2 regions of the Citrobacter sp. GW821-FHT02E08 genome follow, and region 1 is predicted to be linked to the other one. Evidence: riboswitches for the same ligand, from Rfam matches in the RefSeq annotation. Region 1 holds a riboswitch; the other holds the start of a gene.
The links. A riboswitch is a leader RNA that binds a small molecule or an ion and turns the genes downstream of it on or off. The one in region 1 is predicted to bind cobalamin.

Region 1 (6,915 bases):
TAGAGACCCGTGTTGCGCTGTTCATTGCCTTCAGCCACATAACCCGTTCCGGGCGTCGTGGTTTGTTTCTGCCAGTCGATACCTGTCCCCACATTACCGTGACCAACGACGACACTGTTTGACCACTGGACATTATATTGCTTCATATCATCCAGCGTCGCGGAATCATCATAACGACCATATTCAGGGTCGTAGTTATAGTCCTTGCTATGGCTATAACTGGAAACCAGTTGAGATTGAATGCTCTCGCCGTTGAAGCGCAATCCGGCATCCCAGCTCTGGCTATAGAGTTGACGAGTGTCGATCAGCGGTGTGCCTGGCCAGTAGTAAGAGTCATAATTAGTACGGTTATCATAGCCATAGCCACGCACAAACCCGCTCCATGTCTCGGAAAAATTATGCTCCAGCGCACCATAAAGCGTCTTGCTCTGGAAGCCATCCCGATCGGATTGCGGCTGGACGCCTGTACCACCGTAAGCGACAACATCAAAACCACGCGTATAAGCGTAATCCCCCATCAGCGTGACGCGTGTGTTTTCACCAAGCTGTTGCTGCGTTGAAATATTATAGTTCTGATAACTGTTCGTTCCCCATCCGGCAGACAACTCTGTGCCCGATTTCTCGCGCGTTGTAATGATGTTTACCACGCCGCCAATTGCATCCGAACCATAAATAGCTGAACGCGGGCCTCGGATGTATTCAATACGCTGAACAAGAGCCACCGGGAACTGACTGAGATCCGCAGAACCACTGACCCCCGCCAAATTCAGACGGACACCGTCAACCAACACCAGCACATGGCTGGAATTCGTCCCGCGAACAAAAATGGAAGAGAGCTGTCCGGATCCGCCGCTTTGAGAAATATCTACCCCAGGCAGACGACGTAGTACATCGTTCACGGAAGTCGATTGCCAGCGATCAATATCCTGACGCGTGACCACAGTCACAGGAGCAAGCACGGCACTGAGAGGTTGTTGAAAACGGTTTGCAGTAACGACCATGGTGTCCGGGTTAACATCCTGCGCCCACCCGGAAAATGCTGTGACGGAGAGCGCCGTCAACAGCGAGGTTTTTTTTATCATTGTAAAGCATCCACAATATAAGAAGGATGCCGCAGGCCCCATCGATAGTACGCGATGATGAAAACCAGATGCGACGTTAGCCGGCAGGTCTTCGGGCTTGGAAGATTATCCATGTACAAGATAAAAAGAGATGAAGACTTCCCACCTGACGGCAGTGTCTGCTTACGCATCCATCTCATCATTCCTTACCGCTGCGCGTCAGCCCCAGATTTACACTGGGTTCCCTTTTAACTCACAGGACCGGAGCACGGATGCTACATTCTGCTATAACCTATTGTCCAGGCTAGATATCACAAATCCGTAATCATCAATGACTGGACATCTGATGAGCAATCCCTACAATCCCCGCGTACTTTTATTATTCAGGATGCATCATGACCCCCGAACACCTTCCGACAGAACAGTATGACGCGCAGCTTGCCGAGAAAGTCGTCCGTTTGCAGAGTATGATGGCGCCGTTTTCTGATCTAATGCCGGAAGTGTTTCGCTCGCCGGTCAGTCACTACCGTATGCGTGCCGAATTTCGTTTATGGCACGATGGTGATGACCTTTACCACATCATGTTTGATCAGCAGACCAAAAACCGCATTCGCGTCGATAGCTTCCCGGCCGCCAGCGAGCTGATCAACCAACTGATGACCGCCATGATTGAAGGCGTTCGTGACAATCACACCCTACGCCACAAGCTGTTCCAGATTGATTACCTCACGACGATGAGCAATCAGGCGGTGGTAACGCTGCTGTACCATAAAAAACTGGATGATGCCTGGCGTAAAGAAGCCGAAGCCTTACGGGATGCGTTACGCGCAAAAAATCTGAATGTGCATCTGATTGGTCGGGCGACGAAAACCAAAATTGAGCTGGACCAGGATTTCATTGACGAACGTCTACCGGTTGCCGGGAAAGAGATGATCTACCGCCAGGTTGAGAACAGCTTTACCCAACCCAACGCAGCAATGAACATTCACATGCTGGAATGGGCGCTGGATGCCACCAAAGGTTCGACCGGCGACCTGCTTGAGCTGTACTGCGGTAACGGTAACTTTTCGTTAGCGCTAGCGCGAAATTTTGATCGCGTACTGGCAACGGAAATCGCCAAACCGTCAGTGGCGGCAGCACAGTACAATATTGCTGCGAATCACATTGATAACGTGCAAATTATTCGTATGGCTGCGGAAGAGTTTACCCAGGCGATGAACGGCGTGCGCGAATTTAACCGTCTGCAGGGCATTGACCTGAAGAGTTATCAGTGCGAAACCATTTTTGTCGATCCGCCACGCAGCGGTCTGGACAGTGAAACCGAAAGAATGGTGCAGGCGTATCCGCGTATCCTCTACATCTCCTGTAACCCGGAGACGCTCTGCAAGAACCTGGAAACATTAAGCCAGACGCACAATGTGTCACGCCTGGCGTTGTTCGATCAGTTCCCGTATACGCACCATATGGAGTGCGGGGTCTTGCTGACAGCGAAGTAAAACGTGTTGCCGTTGTAGGCCTGATAAGCGTAGCGCCATCAGGCCTACTGCATTACTCTGCCAATTCCTGCTTACGATTGCGAACCTTAAAGCCAATCCAGAACACCAGAGCCACCGACAGTACCGCCGGGAAGAAGTTGGAGCCGATATCCGGATATTCCGCACGCACTACGGTACTGTAAAGCAGCACACCCAGAATAAAGCAGGCGGCAGCAAGACCTGGCAGCCCCACGGGCATCGTGCGATTTTGATAGCGTTGATGCAGGCAATACACCGCCAGTATCAGCGCAATTAACGGGAAGACAGAAAATGGCACAATGGAGCTAAACAGCGCCGCAAATGTACCATTGATTGACAAGCCAGCGACCAGCGCCAGCAATAACGTACCTTTATCTTGACCTGACTGTTTCATTGCTCATCCTTCACGTTACTCGGAGTGATGTGACATTTTCTCTTGTTCACGGCGATACCAGTAATATGCCCCTTTCGCAATCATGCGCAGTTGCAATACCAGTCGCTCTTCTAATTGCCGACGCTGTTCTGCGCCGACATCCAATGCCTCCGCGCCCGCACTGAAGACAATCGTCACCATGGCTTCGGCCTGAGCTTCAGTGAACGCACGCGGCATATGGTTTTCGAGTTCAAGATAGTCCGCAAGTTCCGCGATGAAATGTTGAATTTCACGCGCAACGGCCGCACGAAATGCGGCAGAGGTACCCGAACGTTCACGCAATAATAAACGGAAGGCGTTTGGATTGTTGCCGATGAACTCCATAAATGTGGAGACCGAGGTGCGGATCACACTCCCGCCTTTGGCAATACGCTGACGCGCCTGGCGCATCAGCTGGCGTAGCATTAAACCGCTTTCATCGACCATCGTCAGACCAAGCTCATCCACATCACGGAAATGGCGGTAAAACGAGGTTGGCGCAATGCCCGCTTCCCGCGCAACTTCACGCAGGCTCAGACTGGCGAAACTTCGCTCAGCACTCAGTTGACTGAATGCGGCTTCTACCAGCGAACGCCGGGTTTTTTCTTTTTGTTGCGCTCTAACGCCCATCACGATGTCTGAATCCTTCCGTATGCCTTGTCTGGCACTATACCAGAGATTAAAAGTAACGGGTTTACGCCGGATTGTGAATGATTGTTTACGCGCAGTTTGTGCTTCGACTTCGCAAAAAAGCACAACGATAATTGGGTTATCCCGGCAATAATGTTACTATCCTGTTGCTTTTATGTATAAGAACAGGTAAGCCTTACCATGCCACATTCCTACGATTACGATGCAATAGTAATAGGTTCAGGCCCCGGCGGCGAAGGCGCTGCAATGGGTCTGGTTAAGCTTGGAGCGCGCGTCGCCGTCATTGAGCGCTATCATAACGTTGGCGGCGGTTGTACCCACTGGGGCACCATCCCGTCAAAAGCGCTCCGTCACGCCGTCAGCCGTATCATCGAATTCAATCAGAACCCTCTTTACAGCGACCATTCCCGACTGCTTCGTTCTTCCTTTGCCGATATTCTCAACCATGCCGATAACGTAATAAATCAGCAAACTCGCATGCGGCAGGGTTTTTATGAGCGTAATCACTGCGAAATTTTGCAAGGTAACGCCCATTTTGTTGACGAACACACGCTTGCACTGGAATGCCGTGACGGTACGGTAGAAACGTTGACGGCCGAGAAATTTGTCATCGCTTGCGGTTCTCGTCCGTATCACCCTGGCGATGTCGATTTCTCGCACCCCCGAGTGTATGACAGCGATTCCATTCTCAGCCTGCAACATGAACCGCGCCACGTGCTGATCTATGGCGCGGGGGTCATTGGCTGTGAATACGCCTCAATATTCCGGGGAATGGATGTCAAAGTCGACCTGATCAATACCCGCGATCGTCTGCTGGCATTCCTCGATCAGGAAATGTCCGACTCCCTCTCTTACCACTTCTGGAACAGCGGCGTCGTCATTCGCCACAATGAAGAGTACGAGAAAATCGAAGGGTGTGACGATGGCGTGATCATGCACCTGAAATCCGGCAAAAAACTAAAAGCGGATTGCCTGCTGTACGCCAACGGTCGCACCGGTAACACGGACTCGCTGGCGCTGGAAAATATTGGTCTGGAAACGGACAGCCGCGGTCAGTTGAAAGTCAACAGCATGTACCAAACGGCTTTACCGCACGTGTATGCCGTGGGCGATGTGATAGGTTACCCGAGTCTTGCCTCTGCAGCTTACGATCAGGGACGTATCGCAGCACACGCGCTGGTCAAAGGTGAAGCCACCGCCCATCTTATCGAAGATATCCCCACCGGGATTTACACCATTCCGGAAATCAGCTCTGTCGGTAAAACCGAACAGCAGCTGACAGCGATGAAAGTGCCATATGAAGTAGGACGTGCCCAGTTTAAACATCTGGCGCGGGCGCAAATCGTTGGGATGAATGTCGGAACGCTGAAAATCCTGTTCCATCGTGAAACCAAAGAAATTCTGGGAATCCATTGCTTTGGCGAGCGTGCGGCAGAAATTATTCACATTGGCCAGGCGATCATGGAACAAAAAGGTGGTGGTAACACGATCGAGTACTTCGTTAACACCACCTTTAACTACCCGACCATGGCGGAAGCCTACCGGGTAGCGGCGTTAAATGGTTTAAACCGCCTGTTTTAACGCGTTGTCAAAATGGCCATCCATCGAACCACGGATGGCCTCCGCCAACTGCTCATAACGGCTGCGCAGCGGTGATCCTGGACGATAAACCAACCCAACCGTACGACGCGGTTCAGGCTTAATACAAGGCAGATAAACCACGCCATCACGCTTACGTTCCCGCGGAACCGCCAGCGCAGGCAACAGGGTAATCCCGCTTCCTGCCGCTACCATATTGCGTAATGTTTCCAGACTGGTCGCCCGGAAATGGGTATCTTCATCCGCACCGGCTTCAAAACAGAAGCCCATCGCCTGGTCGCGCAGACAGTGGCCATCTTCCAGCATCAGCAGCTTTTCACCCGCCAGATCGGACATCGGCACGCGATCGCGGTTCGCCCACGGGTGATCTTCATAGATCGCCAGCATCATCGGTTCATCAAACAGCGGGACTTCGATAAACGCCTCGCTCTCCTTCACCAACGCCAGAATAACGCAGTCGAGTTTGCCGCTATCCAGTTGCGCTAACAACTGATGCGTCTGCGCCTCATGCAAATACATTTCTAACTTCGGGAAGGTCTGATGCAGCATGGGAATAATATGCGGCAGCAAATAAGGGCCAACCGTTGGGATCAAACCAATATGTAGCGGCCCAGACATTGTCTCGCCTTGCTGGCTTGCCATTTCCTTGAGCACTTTGACCTCACGCAGTACGGTACGCGCCTGATCCACCAGCAGCAAACCTGCCTGAGTGAACAGAACTTTACGACTCGTACGCTCCAGTAGCATCACGCCCAGCTCATCTTCCAGCTTGCGGATCTGCCCGCTCAGCGTCGGTTGGCTAACGTGACAGGAATCCGCCGCCCGCCGGAAGTGACGATGTTCGGCTAATGCCACCAGGTATTCAAGATCACGAATATTCATTATTCATCCTCCGTCGCCACGATAGTTCATGGCGATAGGTAGCATAGCAACGAACGATTATCCCTATCAAGCTTTCTGACTAATAATACATCACAGAAACGGAGCGGTACCTCTTTAACCCCTTGAAGCCACTGCCCGTTCAGAGAGTTTCTCTCATACTCGACATAACGAAAGCCAACGTGAACTTTTGCGGACCCCGTGGTCCGCTTTTTTTTTGCATAAACATTACCACTGCCGTCAATTACGACCTGCTGTAAGCAGGAAAGCCCCCGATAAAGGGGGCCTGAGAAGCATTAAATAGCGATCTTCACTCAATGCGATCCTTCACAATGAAGAAATAGCAAACCGCCCCGGTAAACGTAACGCAGGCCGCGATCACCAGTGCAAGATTAAAGGAATGGGTCGTATCCACCACCCACCCCGTAACGACGGGAGCAAAAGAGGCAAAAATGAAGCTACCAAAATTTTGAATCGCAGCCACCGAGGCCACTTTTGTTTCAGACACCATAACCTGAACCAGTCCCCAGGCCGACGTGCCAGCAAAATGTACGCAGAATAGCGCCATTGAAATAAAGGCGACAGCCTGCGCAGGCGTAGAAGATTGAACAACCAGCAGAGTCCCCAGCGCTGACATTATCAGACCTACAACAATTGCCGTTTTACGCGTTTTCGTAAGGTCATATCCATGTTTAGCTAATCGGTCTACGGCAATCCCGTTTACCCACATTCCCACCGCAGCAGCAAGAAAAGGGATGGCTGCCACCCAGCCCGTCTTCGCTAAACTAAATCCTTGCTC
Region 2 (6,915 bases), on a different contig from region 1:
AGCGACGAGCAGATCAGGTTTTCCGCCAGCACGGCGCGAATCCCTGATGGCACCGCAGAAGGCACGCCAATGCAGCTCACCGAACCGTTTTGTAACCCCTGTACGCCAGCGGCTTTCGTGATGTAAATGCAACGCGCTTCCAGGTACAGCATCGACTTGCCTTCGGCGTAACCCATTTGTACTTCAGAGCCAGAGCCAGAGGTAAAGCGCATTTTCAGGCCGCGAGAGGCATAAGACGAGGCCAGAAAGCCTTTTGACCAGGGGGTATCGTCACCGTCAGTAAAGACAGGTTCGGTACCGTAAACGGAGATGGTTTCGGCGTAGCAGGTATGGCCTAACATGCCGAGCTTCAGTTCGGTAGCTTCTTCCAGCGAACACTGGGTTAATACGCCAGGACGACCGACCTGGGAGCCAACGAGCAGAGCGATAGCGTTGAACGGGGCGTAACGCGCAACTGCAACGGTCGTCTCTTGTTCATCAAATCCGCGCCATGCGCCTTCGGCGGCATCGGCAGCGATCTGCACCGGGTTATCTTTGATGTTGGTCACGTGCGCCTGTTGAGAAGGGGTACGACGAGCGCGCATTTTCTGCATCGCCATCATCATCTCAACCACGTTCATGTGTGACACCACTTCAACGATTTTCGCCGGTGTCATCGCGGTGGTGAGCGGTACGATGTCACTGCGTTTTACATTAGGGTCGCAGAGCATATTGGCGAGCTTGACCGAGTCCATCTTCATGACTTCTTCGGCGCGCGCCAGATTGATCCCGTAGCGGGCGATAAAATGGTCAATCAGGTCAAATTCGCTGGCGGCTTTGCCATCCAGTTCGGTCACTGCGCCGTTGACGATTTTAATCGAGGGTTTAGGATCGTTCGGGCTTTCCATTGCAATGAAGCCTTCTTCGATCCACTCCTTAACGAAGCCGTCCTGATTCACAGGGCGTTTCGCCAGTGCTTCAAATCTTTTCGATCTCATGAATCAGCCTCATGGGTATTAGATATAGGACGGACGATCGTTTTTCGGTTCAGAACCGAGGGTCGACAGGACGGTTTTGCCAATTTCGCGCGCAGAGATAACCGCCTGACGTACAGCGCCGGAGTCACCGGAAATCACCAGAATGGCTTCATTACTGAAGCTGGTTCCATGTGCCGGAGAGCTGTAGGCCACAACCTCAACGTTGGCGGATTTCAGCGCGGTATCAGCCATTAACACGCCAACAGACGCTGGAGCGCCAACGATGACGCCGCAGGCACGACCGAGTGGTGCGCCGAACGCTTTTTCAAGGGCATAACTGGCACGCGCGGTGTACTGCAGTTCCAGATGGCCCGCTTCATTGGCGTAAACATCGCCAAAGGTACGGTCAAGTTCCTTGAGTGCGACTTCGATGCCGCGTTTTACGTCTGAAACATCGTTGCCGCCCAGAATGATCAGTGAACCATGCCCGGCGCCGCCCTTGGTGTCGCGGGGAAGCTCAATGCTGACCACTTCCGTATTCGTCGCTTTTACGGCTTCATCAGCGGCCATGATGTGTGGACCTGCGCCCGTACGTGCGCCCAGAATGCCAATTGAGCGATAACGCTTCTCAAGCTTCATTGCTTCCAGTAAGGCACTGTCTACGTTCGCGATGACCAGACCAACAGTGTCGCCAATCGCGGTGCCGACAAATTCCGTTAAACTGCAGCTCTTTTCTGCCATAGCCGTCTCTCGTTTTGGATAGGGTTTATCAGGGGTGACCGGTTGAGCGGGGGTTGCCACGCGGGCAATCACCTGCGCCATGATCTGTTCCACCAGCTCATTGCTGCTCATTGGCTAATTCCCTTCGGTAAGATTTTTTCTACATCGGTATGCGGGCGTGGAATAACGTGTACGGCTTTCACTTCTCCCACGTTGCGGGCAGCTGCCGCACCTGCATCGGTAGCCGCTTTGACTGCGCCGACGTCACCACGAACGATAACTGTCACCAGTCCAGAGCCAATTTTTTCGTAACCGACCAGCATGACATTGGCTGATTTCACCATCGCATCAGCGGCTTCGATGGCAGCGGTTAAGCCTTTGGTTTCTACCATTCCTAATGCTTCTTGTTGCATAAAGACCTCGCCTGGGTTGTCCCGATAATCAGGACTATAAAAAGAAGCGAGGAAAAAGAATGGCTGACTTATCTTTGAACGTGAAAAAATAGTGGGTAGTTGATAGTATTAAATTGCTTAAATTAATTGTATATTGCTGTTTTTAATGGAAAATAAAATAAATTATAATGTAATTATTTTGCTTTTGTTATTTCATTTTTACATTTTACCAGATGACAAAATAAAATTAATTTGCCAGGGGTAAATGAATGTGTGATGTTTGTTGGAAATTTAAATATTGGATTTAGCCATTTTTTATTAATACAACGATCGTGCTTTATTTATCGAATCGCTCGTGGCGTCTGCTCTAGGGGGTAAACGGATAGCAATAATTTGTTATTGCGGCACGATTTTTCAGAGCCAGCCAGCCTTCAGGTTGCCAACAATTTGCAGAGAACAGTTTTTATAGTGAAAGTCGGGCCGTCAGCGGGGGTAGCTTGCTGACACAGACACAAACTCTGCTTAGAAGGTGTCACAATGAACGACTCACTAAAAGCGCAATGCATTGCCGAATTTTTGGGCACCGGGCTGTTTTTGTTTTTCGGTATTGGTTGCCTCAGCGCGCTCAAAGTTGCTGGCGCAAGTTTGGGATTATGGGAAATCTGTATCATTTGGGGGTTAGGGATCTCGCTTGCCGTTTATCTGACGGCCGGAATATCCGGTGCGCATTTAAACCCGGCAGTGACGATTGCATTATGGTTGTTTGCCTGTTTCCCTGGCCGTAAGGTTTTGCCTTACACCATAGCCCAGCTTGCTGGCGCGTTTGGCGGGGCGATGCTGGCATATCTGCTGTATGGCAGTCTGTTTATCGAATTTGAAACGGCTCATCAATTGGTGCGTGGCAGCGTCGAGAGTTTGCAACTGGCGAGTATTTTCAGTACCTATCCGGCTGCGGCCTTGAGTGTATGGCAAGCGGCGCTGGTGGAAGTGGTGATCACGTCCATTCTGATGGGGATGATCATGGCGCTGACTGACGATGGCAATGGTGTGCCTAAAGGACCGTTGGCCCCTTTGCTGATAGGGATACTGGTGGCGGTTATCGGTGCTTCCACCGGACCTCTGACCGGATTTGCGATGAACCCTGCGCGTGATTTTGGCCCGAAACTGTTCGCATGGATGGCAGGATGGGGAGACATTGCGATGACGGGCGGACGTGATATCCCATATTTTATTGTACCTATCGTGGCACCTATTGTTGGGGCTTGCGGGGGGGCGGCAATCTATCGCTATTTTATTGGCAAAAACTTACCGTGTAATGCCTGTAAGCTGGAAGAAAATCAGGGGTAACGCCGTTTTTATGGGCTTTTTCTGAAATAGGTAAATGATTTCGTGATCTGGTTTCACGAACTGAATAAAACGTCTCCCAGGGATGGGGGACTTTTGTTATTGTGCATTTTGCTTTGTTCATTAATATCCCAGGAAAATGATCAGGCGAATGTAAATAAAATGTGCTGTTTATAACAATAAATTAACTGAGGGGTTTTATCATGATTTCTGCGAGCGCTCTGAACTCAGAACTCATTAATAAAATCGCCCAGGATTTTGCACAAGCCACCAGTCTGGCCGTTGTGGTTGTCAATATTCATGGTGATGAGATTTCTGAGTTGTTTAATTTCACACCATTTTGTCAATTGATGCGCCAACATCCTCAACACAGTACGCGTTGTCGTATGAGCGATCGCTGCGGCGGTCTGGAAGCATCAAAATCAGACCAACCTTGTATTTATCGCTGCCATGCGGGTTTAACCGATTTTTCTATTCCGTTGGTAATTGCAGGTCATCTGGTTGGTTTTGTCCTTTGTGGACAAGTGCGTTTAAGCAACGATGTCGGCCTGGTGGATATTCTTAGTGTGGATGACCGTTGGCAAGCCGATCCCGAACTGCTGAATGAATTTCATAACGTACCTGAGATGGACTATTCAAGGGTGATGGCGTCAGCAGACCTGTTGAAGCTTATTGTTGAAAATTGCCTTAAAAAACAACTTAATTTTGTTGTTATCAAGGATAACCCACAGCAAGCTGAACCTGCCCGGGCGAACCGTAGCCCTAATCCGCATGACAGTAAAATAAAGAAAGCGCTGCGCTACATTGATGCGCATTTGTCGGACGATCTGCGTCTTGAGGATGTCGCTTCACATGTTTATCTTAGCCCGTACTACTTCAGCAAATTATTTAAAAAATATCAGGGCATCGGTTTTAACGCTTGGGTAAACCAGCAAAGAATGGCCAGCGCCAGGGAACTGCTGTGCCACAGTGACTGGAGCATTGCCAGCATTGCGCGTAATTTAGGCTTTTCTCAAACCAGTTATTTCTGCAAAGTTTTTCGCCAGACGTATCAGGTGACGCCGCAGACGTTTCGCCAGCAAATTAATGAAAATTCCTATATTGAATCTGCGTAAATATCAATATCTGGCAATTGCCGATTTTTGATATCCTGTGGCATGTCAGCCTTTATAAAATGAAAACAATCATCTCAATGCGATAAGTTGTCGTAGCGCAACAAAATAGTCTTATTTGAGGGATAAACTGCGTCTGTTTTTATTTTTGTGATGGGGTGCAGTTTCGGGAAGTGTGGTTTTTATTATTATTTCCCCGCTGCACTCATTCAATACATATACGAGTGAAATATGCATGTAAACGCCAGGAAATTGGCGTAAGAAAGAGTGAGATGTAATTAGAGTTTAATTACCGTTATGGGTTACGAAAAATGCCCATAACGTAAGTCGACAGGTTTGCCACATTTGTGGCAGGGAAGGGGGTGAGAATCCCCCGCAGCCCCCGCTGCTGTGATGCTGACGACCCCGTAAACGCCACTGATCGCAAGATTGGGAAGGACGGGTGAGGATGACGCTGAGCCAGAAGACCTGCCTGTCGACCATTACCAACAACTTCGGTGGGAAGTGGGTTGATCGGAAGCGTATCGTCTGAAGACGGGTTACAAGCGCATCTCTACACCCCTACCACCCTGAACAGGATCAGGGTATGGCGGCACGTTCTCACGCATTTATTCTTGCAGGCACCGGAAGCGGCTGTGGCAAAACCACGGTAACGCTGGGTTTGCTGAGTCTGTTAAAACGTCGCGGTCTGCGTGTGCAGCCCTGCAAAGTGGGACCTGACTATCTCGACACGGGCTGGCATACGGCGGTCTGTGGCACGGCCTCCCGCAATCTCGACAGTTTTATGCTCCCTGAGCCCGTTCTTAATGCCTTGTTTTGCGAGCATATGCAGCAGGCTGACATTGCCGTCATCGAAGGGGTTATGGGGCTGTACGACGGCTACGGCACCGACCCCAATTATTGCAGTACGGCGGCAATGGCGAAGCAACTGGGTTGCCCGGTTATTCTGCTGGTGGATGGCAAAGCGGTATCAACCTCGATTGCCGCGACGGTGATGGGGTTCCAGCACTTTGATCCTGACCTCAACATTGCGGGCGTTATCGTCAATCGCGTTAATAGCGAAGCACATTACCAACTCCTCAAAACGGCAATTGAACGCTACTGTACGGTGCCCGTTCTGGGCTATGTCCCTCGTGCTGAGGGCGTTTCATTGCCTGAACGCCATCTTGGACTGGTCACCGCCCGAGAGTCGCTTATCAATCAGCAACCGTGGCAGGAATTTGCCAGTACCCTTGAGCAGACACTGGATATCGACCAGCTGCTTTCACTGAGTCATCTCACGTCGTTGCCTGAAGGAGAATGGCCGACATTACCCTCCGCTTCTGCTGGTAAAGGGCTTACGCTGGCGCTCGCGGATGATGAAGCCTTCAATTTTTATTACCCGGACAACATCACTCTGCTGGAGCGTACTGGCGTCCGTATCACGCGTTTTAGTCCTCTTCATGACCGCAAACTCCCTGACTGTCAGATGATTTGGCTTGGCGGCGGATATCCTGAACTGCATGCGGCGGCGCTTGCTGAAAACAGAGAAATGCTGTCGCAATTGCGGTCAGCGCATCAGCACGGTGTGGCTATCTATGCGGAGTGCGGCGGATTGATGTACCTGGGAACCTCGCTGGAGGATTCAACCGGGGCGGTCTATCAGATGGCCGATGTTATTCCAGGCCACAGCCGGATGGGAAAACGACTTACCCGCTTCGGCTACTGCGAAGCGCAGGCCCTGCAGCAAACACTGCTGGCAGCGGCAGGTGATGTGCTTCGTGGGCATGAATTTCACTACTCGGATTTTACCCCAGAAATACCGGCCGTGATGGCGTGTCGCAAAGTCCGTGACGGTAAAACCTTGCAGGAATGGTCCGGCGGCTGGCAAGTGGGCAATACCTTTGCCAGCTACCTTCACGTTCATTTCGCGCAGCGTCCACAAATGTTGAACCACTGGCTGGCTGCGGGCAGGGAGTCACTATGACATTGCTGGCATGGGGCGTTGCCTGGCTTCTCGATTTCATTATTGGTGACCCGCAAAACTGGCCGCATCCGGTGCGCTGGATAGGCAATTTAATTTCCTCAGTTCAACGCCTTGTCAGACGTTATTGCCATAGCGAGCGCGCGCTGCGGGTAGGTGGTGCGGTGATGTGGGTGCTGGTGGTCGGCGTGACCTGGGGTGTTTCCTGGGGCGTGCTGACGCTGGCGACGATGATTCACCCCTGGTTTGGCTGGCTGGTTGAAGTCTGGATGATCTTTACCGTCCTGGCAGGGCGTTGCCTGGCAAAGGCCGCGATGGATGTTGAACGTCCATTGCGGGCTGGCAATCTTGCCGAAAGCCGGGAAAAGCTCGCCTGGATTGTGGGTCGGGACACGTCGCAGTTACAGCCGGATCAAATCAATCGTGCA

Region 2: another riboswitch for cobalamin. It lies ahead of AC07UY_RS13130 (cobyrinic acid a,c-diamide synthase CobB); the one in region 1 lies ahead of btuB (TonB-dependent vitamin B12 receptor BtuB).

Annotation. Positions count from the first base shown of each region.
Region 1 is NZ_JBWKVL010000015.1:119,412-126,326, reverse strand. Features, by position in the region: gene btuB (TonB-dependent vitamin B12 receptor BtuB) at 1-1,082, opposite strand, end outside; cobalamin riboswitch at 1,148-1,342, opposite strand; gene trmA (tRNA (uridine(54)-C5)-methyltransferase TrmA) at 1,457-2,557, shown strand; gene AC07UY_RS17925 (YijD family membrane protein) at 2,610-2,969, opposite strand; gene fabR (HTH-type transcriptional repressor FabR) at 2,985-3,620, opposite strand; gene sthA (Si-specific NAD(P)(+) transhydrogenase) at 3,819-5,219, shown strand; gene oxyR (DNA-binding transcriptional regulator OxyR) at 5,202-6,119, opposite strand; gene AC07UY_RS17905 (MFS transporter) at 6,427-6,915, opposite strand, start outside.
Region 2 is NZ_JBWKVL010000009.1:62,764-69,678, reverse strand. Features, by position in the region: gene pduC (propanediol dehydratase large subunit PduC) at 1-977, opposite strand, end outside; gene pduB (propanediol utilization microcompartment protein PduB) at 996-1,808, opposite strand; gene pduA (propanediol utilization microcompartment protein PduA) at 1,805-2,089, opposite strand; gene pduF (propanediol diffusion facilitator PduF) at 2,606-3,415, shown strand; gene pocR (transcriptional regulator PocR) at 3,616-4,527, shown strand; cobalamin riboswitch at 4,840-5,014, shown strand; gene AC07UY_RS13130 (cobyrinic acid a,c-diamide synthase CobB) at 5,111-6,490, shown strand; gene cbiB (adenosylcobinamide-phosphate synthase CbiB) at 6,487-6,915, shown strand, end outside.